Regions from separate parts of the Variovorax sp. VRV01 genome, predicted to be linked through region 2. Evidence: riboswitches for the same ligand, from Rfam matches in the RefSeq annotation. Region 2 holds a riboswitch; the other holds the start of a gene.
What was found. A riboswitch is a leader RNA that binds a small molecule or an ion and turns the genes downstream of it on or off. The one in region 2 is predicted to bind S-adenosylhomocysteine.
Positions count from the first base shown of each region.

Region 1: it holds a riboswitch for S-adenosylhomocysteine, as region 2 does, so the genes downstream of both, metH (methionine synthase) here and ahcY (adenosylhomocysteinase) in region 2, are expected to answer to the same signal.

Region 1 covers NZ_JACVBS010000019.1:19,893-30,321, reverse strand. Annotated here, with positions in the region: gene IB278_RS26940 (LysR family transcriptional regulator) at 1-538, opposite strand, end outside; gene IB278_RS26935 (PACE efflux transporter) at 637-1,098, shown strand; S-adenosyl-L-homocysteine riboswitch at 1,147-1,251, shown strand; gene metH (methionine synthase) at 1,311-4,025, shown strand; gene IB278_RS26925 (ArnT family glycosyltransferase) at 4,078-5,883, shown strand; gene IB278_RS26920 (glycosyltransferase family 2 protein) at 5,880-6,857, shown strand; gene IB278_RS26915 (GtrA family protein) at 6,854-7,258, shown strand; gene IB278_RS26910 (amidohydrolase family protein) at 7,271-8,470, opposite strand; gene IB278_RS26905 (TetR family transcriptional regulator) at 8,416-9,186, opposite strand; gene IB278_RS26900 (ferredoxin--NADP reductase) at 9,204-9,977, opposite strand; gene IB278_RS26895 (6-hydroxynicotinate reductase) at 10,302-10,429, shown strand, end outside.
Region 2 covers NZ_JACVBS010000001.1:72,788-83,216, forward strand. Annotated here, with positions in the region: gene IB278_RS00330 (serine protease) at 1-1,913, opposite strand, end outside; gene phaP (TIGR01841 family phasin) at 2,123-2,614, opposite strand; gene IB278_RS00340 (hypothetical protein) at 2,758-3,396, opposite strand; S-adenosyl-L-homocysteine riboswitch at 3,514-3,582, shown strand; gene ahcY (adenosylhomocysteinase) at 3,649-5,088, shown strand; gene IB278_RS00350 (TlyA family RNA methyltransferase) at 5,088-5,879, shown strand; gene metF (methylenetetrahydrofolate reductase [NAD(P)H]) at 5,889-6,713, shown strand; gene IB278_RS00360 (septal ring lytic transglycosylase RlpA family protein) at 6,803-7,405, shown strand; gene IB278_RS00365 (23S rRNA (adenine(2030)-N(6))-methyltransferase RlmJ) at 7,430-8,380, opposite strand; gene rplM (50S ribosomal protein L13) at 8,574-9,005, shown strand; gene rpsI (30S ribosomal protein S9) at 9,018-9,410, shown strand; gene erpA (iron-sulfur cluster insertion protein ErpA) at 9,590-9,955, shown strand; gene IB278_RS00385 (anhydro-N-acetylmuramic acid kinase) at 10,061-10,429, opposite strand, start outside.

The sequences.
Region 1 (10,429 bases), on a different contig from region 2:
GCAGCACGGGGTGGCCAGGCGCCATCACCGCCACCATGGTGTCGCTGCCGACTTCCTGAAAGCCTTCCCGCCCATCGAGGCTCGGGCGCTCGAACACCAGCGCCAGCTGCGCGCGACCGCTGTGCAGCAGCGCCAGCGCATCGGCCTGCGGCGCCGCCAGCACCTCGACCTGCAGCAGCGGATATTCCTCGGCCAACGCGGCCAGCGGCCCGCTCCAGGGCGCGGCCAGCAACTCGGGCGCAATGGCCAACGTGAGGCGGTTTTCAAGGCCCTGCGTGAGCGCCAGGGCCTGCACCTGCAGCTGCTTCAGCTGGGCCGCCAGCAGCCGCGCCTGCGGCTCCAGCGAACGGGCCGCGGCGGTCGGCTGCGGCTCGCGGCCGCTGCGGTCGAACAGCGGCAGGGCCAGTTCGGCCTCGAGGTTGGCAATGGCCATGCTGACGGCCGAGGGCACCTTGTGCAGCGCGCGCGCCGCAGCCGAAAAGGAGCCGTGGTCGATCACGGCCAGGAAGACCTCGACGTTGTCGCTGGAGAAAGCCATGGCCGATCTATCAATAAAACTGAAATAAGTTGACTTTTTATATCAGCGAACAGCAAATAAAGTCCAGCCATCGTCTTCATCCGCCAGAGGAAACAGTCATGCAGGGGTTCCAGCGCCGCGTCGTCTACATCAGCCTTTACGAAGGAATCGCCATCGTGGCCGCCAGCGCCGGCCTGGCGCTGATGACGGACGCCGGGCTCGGGCATTCGGGCGTGCTGGCGGTGGCCGCCTCGGTCATTGCCGTGATCTGGAACCTGGTGTTCAACGCCCTGTTCGAGCGCTGGGAGTCGCGCCAGGCGGTGCGCGGGCGCAGCGTGCGCCGGCGCGTGGCGCATGCCGTCGGCTTCGAGGGCGGATTGATCGCGGTGTTGGTGCCGCTGTTTGCCTGGGGCCTTGGCGTGACGCTCTGGCAGGCGCTGGTGATGGACCTGGGCCTGGTGGTGTTCTTCCTGGTCTACACCTTCGTCTTCAACTGGGGCTTCGACCGGGTGTTCGGGCTGCCGGCCTCGGCCGCGCCCGCCAAGACCGGACCGGCAGCAGCGGCCGGGCAGGGCGCCTGAACGACCCTGGCGGCCGCGGTCCTTGCCGCAGCCGGTAAAATTGCGCTCCCTTCCAAGGAGCGTTGCAGCGGCGGCCCGCATCGAGAGGCCCGCCGTCAGGCTTGGAAGGCGCCCTGCCGCCAGGGCGCAAGCCGCAAACGACGCTCACCTGACGTTTTTTCCTGCCCAGGTGAGCCCCCATGAACGAAGTCTCCACGCCCCGCGTCCCCCCGATGAAGCTGTCCGGCCTCGAACCGGTGGCCATCGATGCCGGGTCGCTGTTCGTCAACATCGGCGAGCGCACCAACGTCACCGGCTCCAAGGCCTTCGCGCGGATGATCCTGAACGGCCAGTTCGAGGACGCCCTGGCCGTGGCGCGCCAGCAGGTCGAGAACGGCGCGCAGGTGATCGACATCAACATGGACGAGGCCATGCTCGACAGCAAGGCCGCGATGGTGCGCTTTTTGAACCTGATTGCCAGCGAGCCCGACATCGCGCGCGTGCCGGTGATGGTCGACAGCTCCAAGTGGGAAGTGATCGAGGCCGGCTTGCGCTGCATCCAGGGCAAGGGCATCGTCAACTCCATCTCCATGAAGGAGGGGGTCGACAAGTTCAAGCACGAGGCCAAGCTCGTGAGGCGCTACGGCGCCGCCGCGGTGGTGATGGCCTTCGACGAGAAGGGCCAGGCCGACACCTACGAACGCAAGATCGAGATCTGCGAGCGCGCCTACCGCATCCTGGTGGACGAGGTGGGCTTTCCGCCCGAGGACATCATCTTCGACCCCAACATCTTCGCGATTGCCACCGGCATCGAGGAGCACGACAACTACGCGGTCGACTTCATCAACGCGGTGCGCTGGATCAAGCAGAACCTGCCGGGCGCCAAGGTGTCGGGCGGCGTGAGCAACGTGAGCTTCAGCTTCCGCGGCAACGACCCGGTGCGCGAAGCGATCCACACCGTGTTCCTGTACCACGCGATCCAGGCGGGCATGGACATGGGCATCGTCAATGCCGGCATGGTGGGCGTGTACGACGACCTGGAGCCGACCCTGCGCGAGCGCGTGGAAGACGTGGTGCTCAACCGGCGGCCCGATGCCGGTGAACGTCTTGTCGAAGTGGCCGAGACCGCCAAGAGCGGCGCCAAGGACGACAGCAAGAAGCTCGAATGGCGCGGCACGCCGGAGCATCCGGTGCACGTCAACCAGCGCCTCTCGCATGCGATGGTGCACGGCATCACCGACTTCATCGTGGAAGACACCGAGGAGGCCTACCGGCAGATCCTCGCCAAGGGCGGCCGGCCGCTGCACGTGATCGAGGGGCCGCTGATGGACGGCATGAACATCGTGGGCGACCTGTTCGGCCAGGGCAAGATGTTCCTGCCGCAGGTGGTGAAGTCGGCGCGCGTGATGAAGTCGGCCGTGGCCCACCTCATCCCCTACATCGAGGAAGAAAAGCGCCAGGACGAGGCCGCGGGCCGCGACGTGCGCACCAAGGGCAAGATCATCATCGCCACCGTCAAGGGCGACGTGCACGACATCGGCAAGAACATCGTCACGGTCGTGCTCCAGTGCAACAACTTCGAGGTGGTGAACATGGGCGTGATGGTCCCGTGCCACGAGATCCTCGCCAAGGCGAAGGTCGAGGGCGCGGACATCGTCGGCCTCTCCGGCCTCATCACGCCGAGCCTGGAAGAAATGCAGTACGTGGCCGGCGAAATGCAGAAAGACGACCACTTCCGCATCAAGAAGATTCCGCTTCTGATCGGCGGCGCCACCACCAGCCGCGTGCACACCGCCGTGAAGATCGCGCCGCACTACGAAGGCCCGGTGGTCTACGTGCCCGATGCCTCGCGCAGCGTGAGCGTGGCGCAGTCGCTGCTCTCCGAGCAGGCCACCGCGTACATCGACGAGATCAACGCCGACTACGAGAAGGTGCGCACGCAGCACGCCAACAAGAAGCAGGTGCCGATGTGGCCGCTGGCCAAGGCGCGCGCCAACAAGACGCCGATCGACTGGTCCGGCTACACGCCGCCGGTGCCCAAGTTCATCGGCCGGCGCCTGTTCAAGAACTTCGATCTCACCGACCTCGCGAAGTACATCGACTGGGGCCCGTTCTTCCAGACCTGGGACCTGGCCGGCCCGTTCCCGGCCATCCTGAAGGACGAGATCGTCGGCACGGAGGCCGTGCGCGTGTATGCCGACGGCCAGCGTATGCTCAAGCGTTTGATCGAAGGGCGCTGGCTCAGCGCCAGCGGCGTGGTCGGCTTCTGGCCCGCCAACACGGTGAACGACGACGACATCGAGCTCTACACCGACGAGACGCGCAGCGAGGTCGCCATGACCTGGTACGGCATGCGCCAGCAGACCGAGAAGCAGGTGATCGAGGGCGTGATGCGCCCGAGCCGCTGCCTGGCCGACTTCGTCGCGCCCAAGGACAGCGGGCTGAAAGACTACGTGGGCGTGTTCGCGGTGACGGCGGGCCTGGGTGTCGAGAAGAAGGAGAAGTACTTCATCGACGACCTCGACGACTACTCCGCCATCATGCTCAAGGCCCTGGCCGACCGGCTGGCCGAGGCCTTTGCCGAATCGCTGCACCACCGCGTGCGCACCGACCTCTGGGGCTATGCGCCCGACGAGGGCCTGAGCAACGAGGACATGATCGCCGAGAAATACCGCGGCATCCGCCCTGCGCCGGGCTACCCGGCCTGCCCCGACCACAGCGTGAAGCGCCCGATGTTCGACCTTCTGGGCTGCGCGGACATTGGCATGACGCTGACCGAAAGCCTCGCTATGATGCCCGCCGCCAGCGTGAGCGGCTTCTACCTGAGCCATCCCGAGTCGACGTACTTCAACGTCGGCAAGATCGGGCACGACCAGCTGCAGGACCAGGCGGCGCGGCGCAAGGAGAGCGAATCCGACCTCGAGCGCCTGCTGGCGCCGAACCTTTGAACCTGCCGGCCGGCGTGGCCGACCGGCACCGGGAGTTGTTATTCAGAAGCTGATATTTGCTGCCGCGCACTACGCGGCATTGGCGGTCTTTGTCCTTGGCTGCTGGGGTTTCGGGCGTGCGCTGCTGGCGCGCCTCGCGCCGCCGCCGCGCCGGGACGCCTGGCTCGAAGCGGCCATGGCGGCGGCCCTGGGCGTGGGTTTGTTCATCTGCGCCTTCCAGCTGCTGGCGATCTTCGGCGCGTTCAAGCCGGGCGCCACCGTGGCGCTGATCGCCGCCGGCGTGGTGGCGGCCGCGCTGCAGCTGCGGCCCTGGTGGCGCGAAGTGCGGGCGCTGCGCGCCCCTGCTCCGCCGTGGAGCCGCGCCGAAAGGATCGCCGCCATCGCGCTGGCGCTGGTGGCGCTGCCCGCGCTGGTCGCGCCGCTCGCGCCGCCCGCCGCCTTCGACGAGCTGATGTACCACCTGCCCTATGCGCGGCAGGTGGCGCAGCAGGGCTCGCTGGGCATCCACGAGTGGCTGCGCTACCCCTGGTTCCCCTACAACTACAACCTGCTGTATGCGGCCGCGCTGCAGCTGGGCGACGACGTGCTGCCGCACTTTCTCAATGCGCTGGCTGGCGCGCTTTCAGCGGTGATGGTCTACCGCCTCGGCATCCAGCACGCGAACCGGCTCACGGCCTGCATCGGCGCGGCCATCTGGATCGGCATCGGAGATTATTCGAACGCGCTGATCGACATGGGCGTGGCGCTCTTCGTGCTCGGTGCCTGCGTGGCGCTGTGGTGGTGGCGCGAATCGCAGCCGCTGCAGGGCGGCACGCGCTGGCTCGGGCTGGCGGCGTTCTGCCTTGGGGTGGCGGCGGGTTCGAAGTACCAGGCGCTCACCTTCCTGCCGCTGGTGGCGCTGTTCGTGGTGTGGCACGAGCGCCGGCCCAAGGCCTGGGCGCTGGCGCTGCTGTGCTTCCTGATTCCGTGCGTGTACTGGTACGCGCGCAACGCCATCATGACCGGCGATCCGTTCAACCCCATCGGTGCGCGCGTGTTCGGCTTCACCGACTGGATCCCGGCCGACTACGTGCAGCAGGTGGCCGACGTGCGCGACCATGCGGCACGGCCCAACGCGCTGATCTGGGCCGTGTTCCTGGCGCCGTTCAGCCTGCTGTGGAAGCGCTCGGCCGCGCTGCGCGCCGCGGGCTGGTTCTGCTTCTATTCCGTGGCCGTGTGGCTCTTGACCTCGCGCTATCCACGCTACCTCACGGCTTCGTTTCCGCTGCTCGCGCTGATGGCGGCCATCGGCTGGCAGGTGCTGTTCGGCGGGATGGCCGCAGGCCTGCGCCGTGCATTCGGAGGCCGGAGCGGGCAGGCGGAGGCCGCACCTGCGTCCACCGCTGCAGCACCCGCCGGTCGCCTGGGCCTTGCCGGCGACTGGATCGTCGTGCTGCTCCTGGCCGCGTTGGCCGCGGTGTCGCTGCGCCAGACGGCGGGCAAGGTGGCGATGATCTCGCCCACGCCCGAAACGCGCGAAGCCTTCCTGCGCCAGCATGTGCCGGGCTATGCCGCCATGGACTACCTGCGCCAGCATGCCGACGGGCGCGTCTACCAGATCGCGCTGAACGAGGCGATCTACTACGGCCCCAATCCGATCTGGGGCGATACGCTCGGCCCGTGGCGCTACCGCGATTTCCTGCTGCTGCTGCCCGGCGACATGGCGCGCAAGCTGGCCGCGATGGGATTCACGGCCATCGTCATGCCGACCTCGATGGTGCCCACGCTGGCCACCCGGCCCGGCTTCGACGCGCATTTCGCCCTGCTGTACGAAAAAGACGGCGGCCGGGTCTACCGCATTCTCTCGACCGCACCATGACCGACGACAACCCATCCGCCGCCGCCCGCGCCCCGATCCGCATCGCGGCGGTGATTCCCTGCTACAACGAGGCGCTGTCGATCGCGCAGGTGGTCGCGCAGTTCCGCGCGGCGCTGCCCGAGGCCGAGATCCATGTCTTCGACAACAACTCGACCGACGACACGGCCGCCATCGCACGCGCGAGCGGCGCCACGGTGACGCACGTGGCGGCGCCGGGCAAGGGCAACGTGGTGCGGCGCATGTTCGCCGACGTCGAGGCCGACGTGTACGTGACGGTCGACGGCGATGCCACCTACGATGTGGCCAGCGCGCCGCGGCTGGTGGATGCGCTGGTGGAGCGCAACCTCGACATGGTCGTGGGCTGCCGCGTCGACGATGGGCAGAACGCGCTCACCTACCGCGCCGGCCACCGCTTCGGCAACCGGCTGCTCACGGGCGCGGTGGCGCAGCTCTTCGGCGGCGGGCTGACCGACATGCTCTCGGGCTACCGCGTGTTCTCGCGCCGCTATGCCAAGTCGTTTCCCGCGCTTTCACAGGGCTTCGAGATCGAGACCGAGCTCACGGTGCATGCGCTCGAACTGCGCATGCCCCATGCGGAGTTCGACACCGCCTACAGCACGCGGCCCGAAGGCTCGCACAGCAAGCTCTCGACCTACCGCGACGGCTGGCGCATCCTGAAGACCATCTGCAAGCTGTTCATCAGCGAGCGGCCGCTGCAGTTCTTCTCGATCCTTGCGGCGGTGCTTGCGGCGGGCGCGATCGCACTGGCCATTCCGCTGCTGCTCACCTACCTGCACACCGGCCTGGTGCCCCGGCTCCCCACGGCGGTGCTGGCGACCGGCGCCATGCTGGCCGCCATGCTGTCGATGGTCTGCGGCGTCGTGATGCACGCCATCCGGCTCGCCCGCCGCGAGGCCAAGCGGCTGCGCTACCTCGCGATTCCCGGCGTCGGGCAGTTCCGCCGCACGCCATGAAGGCGGGCCGCGAGTTCCTGGCGTTCGCCATCGTCGGGGCGGCGGGATTCGTGGTCGACGTGGCCGTGCTGTACCTTGCGGCGCCGCTGCTGGGCTGGTACGGCGCGCGGGTGCTGTCGTTTCTTGCGGCGGCAACGGCCACTTGGGCATTGAACCGGCGCTACACCTTCGCGGCGCGGCGCTCCTCGGGCGCGGCGACGCCGATCGTGCGCGAATACCTCGGCTATCTGGCCACCATGCTGGGCGGGGCGGTCGTCAACTACGGCGCGTATGTGCTGGTGCTGCACTGGGCTTCGGGCCCCTGGGCTCCCGCGGCCGGCGTGGCGCTGGGCAGCTGCGCAGGGCTGGCCGTGAACTTCCTGTCCGCGCGCTACCTGGTGTTCAGGACGCCTCGCCGCTGAGCCAAGGGCGCCTCAGTGCGCCGCCGACACCACCACGGGGATTTCGGTCGCGGGCGGCGTGTTGCGGCTGCGGCCGCAGCGCACGATGCCGTCGATCATCACCATGCCCACGCCCGGAATGTCGCCGAGCTGCACGCTCTCGAGCAGGCCTGGTGCGGGCGAATGCTGCGCGCGGTCCATGAAGACGAAGTCGGCGTCGCGGCCCACCTCGACCAGCCCGCAGTTGAGCTTGCGGATCTTCGCGGTGTTGCCGGTGGCAAAGCAGAACACCAGCTCGGCCGGGATGTTTGCAATGGACGACAGCATGGCCACCATGCGCAGGATGCCCAGCGGCTGCACGCCGGAGCCCGCGGGCCCGTCGGTGCCGAGGATCACGCGGTGCGGGCACTTGAGCTCGAGCGCGGCCTTGGCCGCGGCGATGGCCACCTTCTCGTTGCCGTTGTGCACGATCTCGATCGCGCGCGAGCTCTTCTCGCACAGCTCGCACACATGCGCCTCGGGCAGCGAGGTGTGGCCGCCGTTGATGTGGCCGATGATGTCGGCGTCGGCCTCCAGCACCACGTCCTTGTCGATCAGGCCCGAGCCCGGGATCGACGGGCCGCCCGTGTGGATCGTGCTCTGGATGCCGTACTTGCGCGCCCAGGCCACCATCTCCTTGGCCTCGTAGCCGGCCTTCACCGAGCCCAGGCCCACTTCGCCCAGCAGGCCCACGCCGGCGTCGGCGAGTTCCTTGAAGTCGCTCTCGACCATGCCCTTCTCGATCACCGGCGCGCCGGCCAGCACCTTCACGCCGCCGGGGCGGAAGTTGTCGAACGCGCGCTGCGCGGTGATGGCCAGCGCCTTCAGGCCCACGATGTCCTTGGGCCGGCCGGGCAGGTGCACCTCGCCGGCCGAGATCATGGTGGTGACGCCGCCGTGCATGGTCGAGTCGATCCAGCCGATCTGGCCCTGGCGCGGCGTCCAGTCGCCGAACACCGGGTGCACGTGGCTGTCGATCAGGCCGGGCGCGACGCAGGTCTTCTTCGCGTCGATGACGGTCTGCGCACCTTCGAGGTCGCAGTCCTTTTCCTTGCCGACTGCCACGATCAGGCCGTCGTTCACCACGATGGTGTCCGCGTCCAGGATGGGCTTGTCGATGTCGCCCGAGAGCAGCAGCCCTATGTTCTTGATGACGACCTTGCCCGACTTTGCGCCGGCTGCGATTTCTGCCATTTCGTGGTGTCCTCGTCGTGGGGTGGGGAGTTGTTCTCTTGTTCCTGGATGTCGTCCGCGCGCACGGTGCGCAGCACGGTCTCGATCACGAAGTCTTCCCAGTGCGTGATCGCCTCGGGCGACTCCAGCGGCTCGCCCAGGAAGGCCGTGAGCGTGTGCCGGTTCGAGGTGTAGAAGTAGCCGGTGGACGCGATCAGCAGATAGATGTCGCGCGCGTTCAGGTCGCGGCGGAACAGGCCCTGCGCCGCGCCGCTCGCCAGGATCTCGGCAATGATCGCCACCGCCCGCGACGAGTATTCGCGCGCCCTGAGCGACTTCGAGATGTGCCGGCCCTTGTGCAGGTTCTCGGTGTTCAGCAGCGTCACGAACTCGGGGTTCTTGCGGTAGTAGCCGAGCACGAAGCGGATGACCTCGGTGAGCGCCTCCACCGGCCGCGAGGCATCGAGCGCGATGGCGGCTTCGGCGTCGTCCATGCGCTTGTAGATGCCTTCGAGCACCGCGATGAAGAGGCCTTCCTTGCTGCCGAAGTAGTAGTAGATCATCCGGTCGTACGACTTGGCGGCCTTGGAGATCTTCTCCACGCTGCCGCCGTCGTAGCCGTATTTGGCGAACACCTTGGTCGCCGACTTCAGGATGCTGTCGCGCGTGGCCTGTGCCGCGGCCTCGCGCACGCCGGTGCGGCGCTGGGGCTTGGCGGCGGTGCGGCTGTCGGCCATCGTGCGCGCGGCTCGGCCTACTTTTCGGCGAAGGCGCGTTCGACCACGAAGTCGCCGGGCGTCGAGGTGTTGCCTTCCTTGAAGCCGCGCTTCTCCAGGATGTGCTTCAGGTCCACCAGCAGGCCCGGGCTGCCGCACAGCATCACGCGGTCTTCCACCGGGTTGAGCGGGGGCAGGCCGAGGTCGTCGGTGAGCTTGTTGGTCTCGATCAGGTCGGTGATGCGGCCCTGGTTGCGGAATTCCTCGCGCGTGACCGTCGGGTAGTAGAGCAGCTGCTTCTCGACCATCTCGCCCAGGAACTCGTGCTTGGGCAGGTGGTCGGTCACGAGGTCGTGGTAGGCCAGTTCGTCGACCTGGCGCACGCCATGCACCAGGATGACCTGCTCGAACTTCTCGTAGGTGTCCGGGTCGCGGATGATGCTCATGAACGGTGCGAGGCCCGTGCCCGTGCCGAACAGGTACAGGCGCTTGCCGGGCAGTGTGTAGTCGATCAGCAGCGTGCCGGTGGGCTTGCGGCCCACGATGATGGTGTCGCCGACCTGGATGTGCTGCAGCTTGGAGGTGAGCGGGCCTTCTTCCACCTTGATGCTCAGGAACTCGAGATGCTCCTCGTAGTTCGGGCTCACGATGCTGTAGGCGCGCAGCAGCGGCTTGTTGTTGACCTTCAGGCCGATCATCGTGAAATGGCCGTTGGAGAAGCGCAGCGCCGGGTCGCGCGTGGTGGTGAAGGTGAACAGGCGGTCGGTCCAGTGGTGGACGCTCAGGACGCGTTCTTCGCTGAAAGCACTCATACGGAACTCAAGAGTTGGTTGGAACAGTGGAAGGTGGCTGAGCCGGAACGCACGCTTGTGGGGCGTGCAGCCGCCGGCCGGCTGCGAACCCTCCATTGTCGTTGGTCGGAAAAACCCCGATGAACACCGCGAGAAAACACCATTGCAAGCATCGGGCCTGTTTGCTACATTGACCTCGAATGTAGTGAACGCAACATGAAAGTGTAGGGAATGCTACACAAATGGAAGGCGGCGCACAAGCGGGCAGGCGGCACGTTTGTTGCAACCCTCCGCTGACCGAGTTTCCCCGTGCCCGACCCGCATCACGCCCACGAGATCGCCCCGATGACAGAACACACCAAGACAGATGGCCTTCCCGGCATGGACATGCCGGTGGTGGCCGAAGCCGGCAGCGGCGCCTTCGGCAAGGCGCCCCCGCGCAACGAGAAGATGAGCAGCGCCAAGGTCGAATG
Region 2 (10,429 bases):
CGCTCGCTGGCGTTGATTGTGTAGAAATGGGTCTGAACTTTCGTTTGATAGAACCGGAACATTGGCGTAGCGCTGCTGCTCTGCGAGGTGTTTGCATACCAAGCTACTCCCTCGAACAGGTACCACGGCCAATTGCCCTGCACCCGAGCGCGTTCCTGCTCGTCGATGGTGTAAAAGTGTGCGCCCGTGCGTGTGTTGTAGAACCGATAAACTGGGCTGGTGCCTGGTGCTGCGGCGCCAAACGCGAAGAAGGCAGGGCCTTCGTAGCTGTACTCGTGCAGCTTCGTGATGACGAGGTCACGCTCCGGCACGTTGGAGGTATAGAAATGCGCACCTGTCTTGGTGTTGTAGAAGCGGTAGATGGTCGTGCGCACTGTGGTCGATGGCGCGTTGAGCCACTGCTGCAGCGCAGCGTTGAAAGGAAGATCGAAGCGTCCGTAAAAGTCGTATCCGGCGGGCTGGCTGCACGAAGACGCTCCGCCCAACAACTGCCCGACGAGATAGTCCTTGCCGTTCAACCTCCGGAACAGCCCCGAGCCGCTGCTGCCGCCCTCGGTCACGCCTCGATTCCACCTGACGGCCAGAAACTTGGCGTCGCTTCCCGTTGAGGAGTTGCAGCTCGAACTTCCACAGGCTGCGGTTCCGAGATAGTCGCCTTCACTGTACTTCTGCAAGTCACCCTTCGGATGATGCACGCCGTAAACACCTTGCATGCCGTCAAAGGAGCGAGGTTCGAAGGGGCTTGATCCGGCAAACAACGCCCCGGCCGGCGGTTGCGAATTCAGCCGCATGAAGGAGGTGTCGGTCGTCGACTCGGCATAGAGCAGCGTCGCACCGGAACCGATTGTGACCAGTGCCGGACTGACCTGCGTGCTGTTGCAACTGGCTGACTTGTAGGACCACAAGGTGTAGAGAGTCGACGCAACTGTCTGGTTGGAGATGCAATGGTTGGCGCTCAGGAAGTAGGGCGTACCCGTCGACATGCGGTCGTTGAGCAGCGTGCCGGTGCACACATAATTGCCTCCGTCCTGGATGAAGTCCATCAACGCTACGGACTTGCTGAGGGTGTCGTATTGGGACGCACACGTAACGTCAAGATTGCATGTCCCTGCTTCCCCGATTTTCTGCAACGAATCCTGTTTGGTGATGTCGACCGCCACGTGGGACAGCATGGGAACGGCCACCTTGACTGCATCCAGCACGGCGTTGGGCGGTACCTCGATTTCGACAGTGAGCGCTTCTCCTCCCATGTTGGGCGACCAATAAATTCGCGCGTTGTCGCTTGAATCGCCTGCATCGAGATTGCGTTGGATGGTCGCGAGGATTTCCTGTGCAGACACCTCGTACAGCTTTTTGCTCGTGTCTCCATAGAAGCTCACCATGGTGCCCAAGGGAAGACTCTCAACACGCAGCCCGATGCGAACACCCTTCGCATCCGGTGAAGCGAATCGCAACGCGGCCAGTTTTCCGCCTCGTTCCGACGGTGTCCAACTCATCATGCTCGACACCGACTGGACATTCGCTGTTTCGGCAATGCGGCGCGCAACGCCGATCTTGGTGGGCGTGCCGAAAACCGCAGGTGCCGACTTCAATGGAAGGGCGCTCTCTGTCGGGAGCGACGGCAGGAGGACGTGCCGTGGCACCGGCCGGGCCCCCGCGGGGCGGTCCTTGAACGGGCTGACATCGATTGCCGCGAGTTCTGGCGTCTGCACCCTGGACTCGATGAGCACGGGGGCGGCGTTGGCGTTGGCGGCAGGAGCCGGTGGCGTGCTCTGGGCTGCCGTTTCGGTGCCCGCCACTGCGGCGACTGGGGCGAATCCACCACTGCCACCACCACCGCTTGATCCTCCACATGCAGCCAGCAGAGCTGACAACATGATCGTGCTCAAACCTATCCCGAGACCTGCGCGCATACCTGCTCCCTGAACGTTACGTCTTGACACGCGATTGTCCAGCAAGGCAAGGTTTTTCCAAATTTGCACCGGGATTTACCGTGCGAAACATCACGGGGTCGGTGACTTTGTGCAACAGATTTGCGCTTGTGCGAGCCAGCAGATTAGGCCGCCCAGAAAACTCAATACCAAATGGCTACAGCCAAAGGTTTTAATGCCCTCTTTCGAGATTACTTGCGCTGCAGTAACTTCGTCACTTCATCCACATTGGCCTGGATCCGCTGGCGCACCAGTTCGAACGCGTCGGCCTGCGACTTGGCCGCGAGGTTGGCCAACTCCTTGATGTCGTCGATGGCGCGCTGGAACGACTGACGGCCGAGTTCGTCGAGCTTGGCGAGGTTGGCCTTGGCATCCTTGCCGGGCATTTCCTTGGCGGCCGTCTGCCATTCGGCGATGGCGCTCTTGATCATCTCGGTCTGCCGCTGCACCACGGTCTGCAGGCCCTGGTAGGACTTCTGGTTCGCCTGCATCAGCGCCTGGAGGTCCTTTTGCCCGCTCTCGAGCAGCTTGCTCGCGCCGCCAGTCAGGTTGAGGTCCTGCAGGCGGTCGGTCATGGCCTTGAGATTCTTCAAGGGGTCGAGCATGTCGGCGGCGTCGGGAGCCGCCTTGGTGCTGCTGCTGGCGGTGGTCTTCTTCGCGGCGGCTTTCTTGGCAGTGGCCATGGTGCGGTATCTCCTGTGTCGGGTGAAGAACGGGTGAGCGGCAAGGACCGGCCGGACGGCCGACGGTCCCTCGCCACGATACGCCGCGGCAGCCCGCCCGCGGCGCCGCGGCGGCAAGAATTGCCTGCGGGATTTCCCTTGGGCTACATCGGTGGCGCGAAGCCGTTGCGTCCGGCGGTGACGCGCAGCGCCGTGGGCACGCCGTTCCTTTCCTGCGCATTGACCAGCACCTTGGCGCCGGGCACCAGCAGGGCCTCGGTGCCGGGGCGGAAGGTCACGACCGGCACGTCGGGCGGCACGATGACGGTCTTCTCGCCGCCCTTGTAGGTCAACCGCAGCTGCTGCCCGCCGCGCACTGATGTCGGCGCCGCGGCCAGGTCGGCCACGGTGGCGTTGGTCATGGTGCTCTGCGGCAGCAGGTCCCAGGGACGGTGGCCTTCGCCCGTGCCGCGCGCGGCCTCGGGGAACACCACCACCTCGAGCGCCTTTTGTGTGCCGTCGGCCTGCGGCATGGCGGCGGTGCCGATGAAGCTGCCCTGCCTGATGTCGGACAGCTTGATCGGGTAGACCTCCGACACGGCCATGTCGCCCGGCCTCGCCAGGCTGACGACCTCGCCGCCGCGGTCCTGGACCACGAGGGCCTTGGCGTCGATGCGCACGATGGTGCCGCGGATGCGTACCGGATCGGGGGCGGCCTGCGCAGAGGCCAGGACCGGCGCGCCGGCCACAAGAAGGAAGGCGGCCGAGGCCAGCAGGACGGGGGAGAGTCTGGACAAGCGCATGGGTGGAACTTCCGGCGTTGGGGTCAGGTCAATGTATACCTCGGATGCGAAATGCGCTTTCCGGCATGTGGGATGCCCCGGCGGTTGGCTCGCCTTGGCGCCCCGTCTACAATCCGCGGTTCCGAGGAGCGTTGCAGCGCCGTCAGGCGTGAGGCTCGGACCACATCGCAACCACGCTCACCCGCTGTTCTCGCGGTGAGTCTTTTCCCCGAACGCAGTGGCACCTTTCAAACTAGCTTTGTTGGAGTTCTCATGAGCGCTGTTCTCAAGCCCACCCCCGTTTCCACCGCCGACCAGGCGATTGCCGACCTCTCGCTGGCCGCCTGGGGCCGCAAGGAAATCCGCATCGCGGAAACCGAAATGCCCGGCCTGATGGCGATCCGCGAGGAATTCTCGAAGGCGCAGCCGCTCAAGGGCGCGCGCATCACGGGCTCGCTGCACATGACGATCCAGACGGCCGTGCTGATCGAGACGCTGCAGGCGCTCGGCGCCACCGTGCGCTGGGCCTCGTGCAACATCTTTTCCACGCAGGACCATGCCGCCGCCGCGATTGCCGCTGCCGGCACGCCGGTGTTCGCGATCAAGGGCGAATCGCTGAAGGACTACTGGGACTACACGCACGCCATCTTCGACTTCGGCCCCAAGGGCTCGCAGGGCGAAGGCCCCAACATGATCCTGGACGACGGCGGCGATGCCACGCTGCTCATGCACCTGGGCCAGCGCGCCGAGAAGGACCTGGGCGTGCTCGCCAAGCCCACCAGCGAGGAAGAGCGCATCCTCTACGCCGCCATCAAGGCCAAGCTGGCGGTCGATCCGACCTGGTACACCCGCAAGTCGGCCGAGATCATCGGCGTGACCGAGGAAACGACCACCGGCGTGCACCGCCTGAACGAGATGAGCGCCAAGGGCACGCTGCTGTTCCGCGCCATCAACGTGAACGATTCGGTCACCAAGAGCAAGTTCGACAACCTCTACGGCTGCCGCGAATCGCTGGTGGACGGCATCAAGCGCGCGACCGACGTGATGATCGCCGGCAAGGTGGCCTGCGTGGCCGGCTACGGCGACGTGGGCAAGGGCTCGGCCCAGGCGCTGCGCGCGCTGAGCGCGCAGGTGTGGGTGACCGAGATCGACCCCATCAACGCGCTGCAGGCCGCGATGGAAGGCTACAAGGTCGTCACCATGGAATACGCCGCCGACAAGGCCGACATCTTCGTGACCACCACCGGCAACCGCGACGTGATCCGCCACGAGCACATGGCTGCCATGAAGGACCAGGCCATCGTCTGCAACATCGGCCACTTCGACAACGAGATCGACGTCGCGTCGATCGAGAAGTACGAGTGGGAAGAAATCAAGCCGCAGGTCGACCACATCACCTTCCCCGACGGCAAGAAGATCATCCTGCTGGCCAAGGGCCGCCTCGTGAACCTGGGCTGCGGCACGGGCCACCCGAGCTTCGTGATGTCGTCGTCGTTCGCCAACCAGACCATCGCCCAGATCGAGCTCTTCACCAAGCCCGATGCCTACCAGGCCGGCAAGGTCTACGTGCTGCCCAAGCACCTCGACGAGAAGGTCGCGCGCCTGCACCTGAAGAAGGTCGGCGCGATGCTGACCGAGCTGACGGACGAGCAGGCCGCCTACATCGGCGTGAGCAAGAACGGCCCCTACAAGCCGGACACGTACCGGTACTGATGCGCGCTGACCAATTGCTGGTGGAGCGCGGCTTTGCCGCGTCGCGTTCGCAGGCCGTGCGGCTGATTGCCGGCGGCATGCGCTGGCGCGATGCGGGCAGCGCGGACGCGTGGCGCCCGGTGGTGAAGAACCGCGACGAGGTACCCGAGTCCGCCGAGGTCGAGCTCGACGATGCAGCCGAGGCGCGCTATGTGTCGCGCGGCGGGCTCAAGCTCGAAGGCGCGCTGGCGGCGAGCGGCGTCAGCGCCGACGGCAAGCTGTGCCTCGACGTGGGCCAGTCGACCGGCGGCTTCACCGACTGCCTGCTGCAAGCCGGCGCGGCGAAAGTGGTGGGCGTCGACGTCGGCCATGGGCAGCTGCATCCGAAGCTGCGCGAGGACGAGCGCGTGGTGGCCATCGAGGGCATCAATGCGCGTGCGCTGTCGCCGGACGACCTGCAGGAAGAAGAGGGCGAAGAGCCTTCCGAACTGCGCTTCGACCTGATCGTCGGCGACCTGTCGTTCATCTCGCTCACGCTGGTGCTGCCGGCCGTGGTGCCGTTCCTGGCCGGCGACGGCCAGCTGCTGATGCTCGTCAAGCCGCAGTTCGAACTGCAGCCGGGGCAGGTCGGCAAGGGCGGCATCGTGCGCGACGCGTCGATGTACGCGGTGGTCGAAAAGCGCCTGCGCGATGCCTGCGAGGCGCTCGGGCTGCGCGTGCTGCAGTGGTTCGACAGCCCCATTGCCGGCGGCGACGGCAACCGCGAGTTTTTCATTCACGCCGTTCGCGCGGACCAGGCGAACGGTTCCTAGGAGACGCAGGTGCGCCTTCCATTGAGCTTCGAATTCTTTCCGACCAAGACGCCCGAAGGCGCGGTCAAGCTGCGCGCGGTGCGCCAGCAGCTGTATGCGCGCCAGCCCGAGTTCTGCTCGGTGACCTACGGCGCAGGCGGCTCCACGCACCAGGGCACTTTCGGCGCGGTGCAGGAGATCCTGTCCGAGGGCGTCGATGCCGCCAGCCACTTCTCGTGCATCGGCGCCACGCGCGCCACCGTGCGCGAACAGCTGGCCGAGCTCAAGGCGATGGGCGTGAAGCGCCTGGTCGCCCTGCGCGGCGACCTGCCGAGTGGCTACGGCATCGGCGGCGAGTTCCAGTACGCGAGCGACCTCGTGGCCTTCATCCGCGAGGAGACCGGCCGCGACTTCCACATCGAGGTGGCCTGCTACCCGGAGGTGCATCCGCAGGCACGTTCGCCCGAGGCCGACCTGCAGGCCTTCGCCGCCAAGGTGAAGGCCGGCGCCGATTCCGCGATCACGCAGTATTTCTTCAGCCCCGAGGCGTACTTCCGCTTCGTCGACGACACCCGCAAGCTGGGGCTCGACCTGCCGATCGTGCCGGGCATCATGCCGATCACCAGCTCGACGCAGCTCATGCGCTTCTCGGATGCCTGCGGCGCCGAGATCCCGCGCTGGATCCGCCTGCGGCTGCAGGGCTTCGGCGACGACACGGCCTCCATCAAGGCCTTCGGCCTCGACGTGGTGACCGACCTCTGCGCGCGGCTGCAGGGCGGCGGCGCGCCGGCGCTGCACTTCTACACGATGAACCAGTCGGCGGCGACGCTGGCTGTATTGGAGCGCCTCGGTTGAAGGGGGGGCGTCCAGGAGCGGGGAGCCCGCTGCGCGCGGCGTTTCGGGTTGCGCTTGTCGCAGCAGCCTGTGCGCTGGCCGGCTGTGCGATGCCCCCCGCCACCGAGGGCGGGCCGACCGACAAGGACGCCAAGCTCCTGCCGCTGCCGCGCCAGCTGGCCGTTCCGCCGGGTGCTCCGGCACGATCGAACGTGCCTTCGGTTCGCTACGACCTTGCCGTATCGGGCGCCGGCGAACTGGGGCCCGACGACGGCGTGCCTGGAGACGGCGGCCCGCGCGAGATCTTCGAGCGCGGCGGGGCCTCGTGGTACGGCATCCAGTTCCACCAGCGCAAGACCGCGAGCGGCGAGCGCTTCGACATGACGGCCATGACGGCGGCCCACAAGACCTTGCCGTTCAATACCCGCGTTTGCGTGCGCAGCCTCGTCAACGGCAGCGAGGTGCTGGTGCGCATCACCGACCGGGGGCCTTATGCGCAGGGCCGCATCATCGACCTGAGCCGCGCCGCGGCCGAGCGCATCGGGCTGATCGGGCTCGGCATCAAGCAGGTGGCGCTGACGATCATCGATCGCGAGGGCATGCGTTGCGGCGGCTCCGAGGTGGAAGAGGGCGAGGCTCAGGCGCAAGCTCCGGCGGCTGCACCGGCACCCGCACGCCGTCAGGTGAAAGTGCCGCCGCGCCGCCGCCGATAAGTCCGGCAGAAGGCCGGCCGGGGCCTAGCCGCCCGAGTCGAGCGAGAAGGTGGCGTGCCGGTCCTGGGCCAGTCGTTCCGCCAGCTGGGGCAGGGCGACCGCCAGCAGCGGCTTCAGCGTGTAGGGCGGGTTGATCAGGAACATGCCGCTGGCCGGAAGGCCCGGACGCTGGGTTTCGCCCGTCGGGGTGGTGGTCAGCTTGCTCGACTTGACCGTGAGCGTGGCGTGCAGCCAGGGCTTGCCGGCCTTGGTGGCCAGGGTCTTGAGCCGGCGCGGCAGGTCATGCGCCTCGGGGCGCGGAATGATCGGGTACCAGATGGCGTAGGTGCCGGTGGCAAAGCGCTTGAGCGCCTCGGCCGCGAAGTCGAGCACGCGGCCGTAGTCGCTCTTGATCTCGTAGCTCGGGTCCATCAGCACCAGCGCGCGGCGCGAGGGCGGCGGCAGGAACTTGGTGGCGCTGCCGAAGCCGTCCTCGCGCAGCACCGCGATCTGGCGGCCCGCCTCGAGCTGGGCGATGTTGGCGTCCAGCGTGCGGGCATCGGTCGGGTGCAGCTCGAACAGCTTGAGCTTGTCGTGGTCGCGCAGCAGATGCTGCACGATGAATGGCGAGCCGGGATAGATGCGGGCGCCGCCCTTGGGGTTGAAGTCGTGGATGACGCTCAGGTAGCGTGCAATCGCGTCGGCCAGGGGCGCCTCGGCTTCGGGCGTTGCCTTTTTGGCGGCGGACTTGGCGGCAGGGGTCGGCGAGGCAGGTGCTTTCTTGTCCGCCAGCAGTCGCAGCACGCCTTCGGCGGCCTCGCCACTGGTGCCGGCGTAGTCGCCGTCCAGGCGGTACAGGCCGGCGCCGGCATGGGTGTCGACCACGGTCAGCGCTGCTTCTTTTTCGAGCAGGTGGTCGAGCGTGGCAATCAGCACCGTGTGCTTGAGCACGTCGGCGTGGTTGCCGGCGTGGAAGGCGTGGCGGTAACTGAACATGGGGTCAATGGTAACGGCTTGGGCGGGCGGCCGGCTCGAATTTGCCCAGATTGGCCGATTCTTCGTATAATCGCGGGCTTCGCAGCGTTTTTGTAGCCCCGCGGCGGAGAATTATCCCCACCTAAGAGATTCCCGTCAGAGGAACGCCGACCGTGGAAAAGGGCTCGCCAAACCCTCTTTATAGAGAAAACTCATGACCAAAACGTTCAGCGCCAAGCCCGCTGACGTGACGCACGAGTGGTTTGTGATTGACGCGACCGACAAGGTCCTCGGACGAGTAGCCAGCGAAGTTGCTCTCCGTTTGCGCGGCAAACACAAGGCCATTTACACGCCTCACGTCGATACCGGTGACTTCATCGTCATCATCAACGCAGCCCAGCTGCGCGTCACCGGCGCCAAGCCGATCGACAAGGTCTACTACCGTCACTCGGGCTACCCGGGCGGTATCACGGCCACGAACTTCCGCGACATGCAAGCCAAGCATCCGGGCCGCGCCCTGGAAAAGGCCGTCAAGGGCATGCTGCCCAAGGGCCCGCTCGGCTACGCGATGATCAAGAAACTCAAGGTGTACGGTGGTGCAGAGCACCCGCACACCGCCCAACAGCCCAAAGTGCTGGAACTGTAAGGAGCCTTGAGAATGATTGGTGAATGGAACAATGGCACCGGCCGTCGCAAATCGAGCGTCGCCCGTGTGTTTCTGAAAAAGGGCACCGGCAAGATCACGGTCAACGGCAAGGACATCCAGGAGTTCTTCGGCCGCGAAACCTCGATCATGATTGCCAAGCAGCCCCTGGTGCTGACCAACAACCTCGAAGCATTCGATGTCATGGTCAACGTCAACGGCGGCGGTGAATCGGGCCAGGCCGGCGCAACGCGCCACGGCATCACCCGTGCGCTGATCGACTACGACGCAAGCCTCAAGCCGGTGCTGAGCCAGGCCGGCTACGTCACGCGCGATGCACGTGAAGTCGAGCGCAAGAAGGTCGGTTTGCACTCTGCACGCCGCCGCAAGCAGTTCAGCAAGCGCTGATCCTGTTCATCGCGAACAAAAGCCGCCTTCGGGCGGCTTTTTCATTGCCGCGGCCTTGGCGGATGTGTGTTCGACCCCACTTGTGTTGGGTGCTCGCTGCCTCCCGCCAGCCAGGAATGCGGCATTGCAGTAGCATTGGTCCATTGGCCGCATGTACGGCCCCCAAGGAGTTATCCCCCATGAGCGCTGTTGCCGAAAACATCCAGACCCAGATGCCCGAACCGATCGTCTTCACCGACAGTGCGGCTGCCAAGGTGGCCGACCTGATCGCCGAAGAGGGCAATCCCGACCTCAAGCTGCGCGTGTTCGTGCAGGGCGGCGGGTGCTCGGGCTTCCAGTACGGTTTCACCTTCGATGAAATCACCAACGAAGACGACACCACCATGACCAAGAACGGCGTGTCGCTGCTGATCGATGCCATGAGCTACCAGTACCTGGTCGGCGCCGAGATCGACTACAAGGAAGACCTGCAGGGCGCCCAGTTCGTGATCAAGAACCCGAACGCCACCAGCACCTGCGGCTGTGGATCGAGCTTCTCGGCTTGATGCCCGGCCCAGCATTCGATCTTCAGAAGAAAGCCGCCTTCGGGCGGCTTTTTGCTGCCCGCTGCAACGGCCATGAACGCCAATGAGCCTCGGCGGGCCGACCGGTCAGGCGGGGTAGATCGCCCCGAGCACGCGGCCGCCCCTTGCGCCGGTCACGCTGGCCAGGTTGCCGGCTTCGCGCCGTACCGTGCTTCGGGCCAGCCAGGCAAAGGCCGCGGCCTCGACCTGCAACGGGGGTAGGCCGTGCGCCGCGGAGGCAGCCACTTCCACGCCGGGCAAATGCGCGCGCAGGCGCTCGAGCAGATGATCGTTCAGCGCCCCGCCACCGCAGACGATCAGCAGTTTGCTATCGTTTCCGTAGCGAAAAACGTCCGCTGCGCATACGCCGGCGGTGAACTCGGTCAGGGTGGCCTGCACGTCGGCGGGCGCCGCGCCGGCAGCCGGGGCCAGGCGGGCCGAAAGCCACGCGGGATT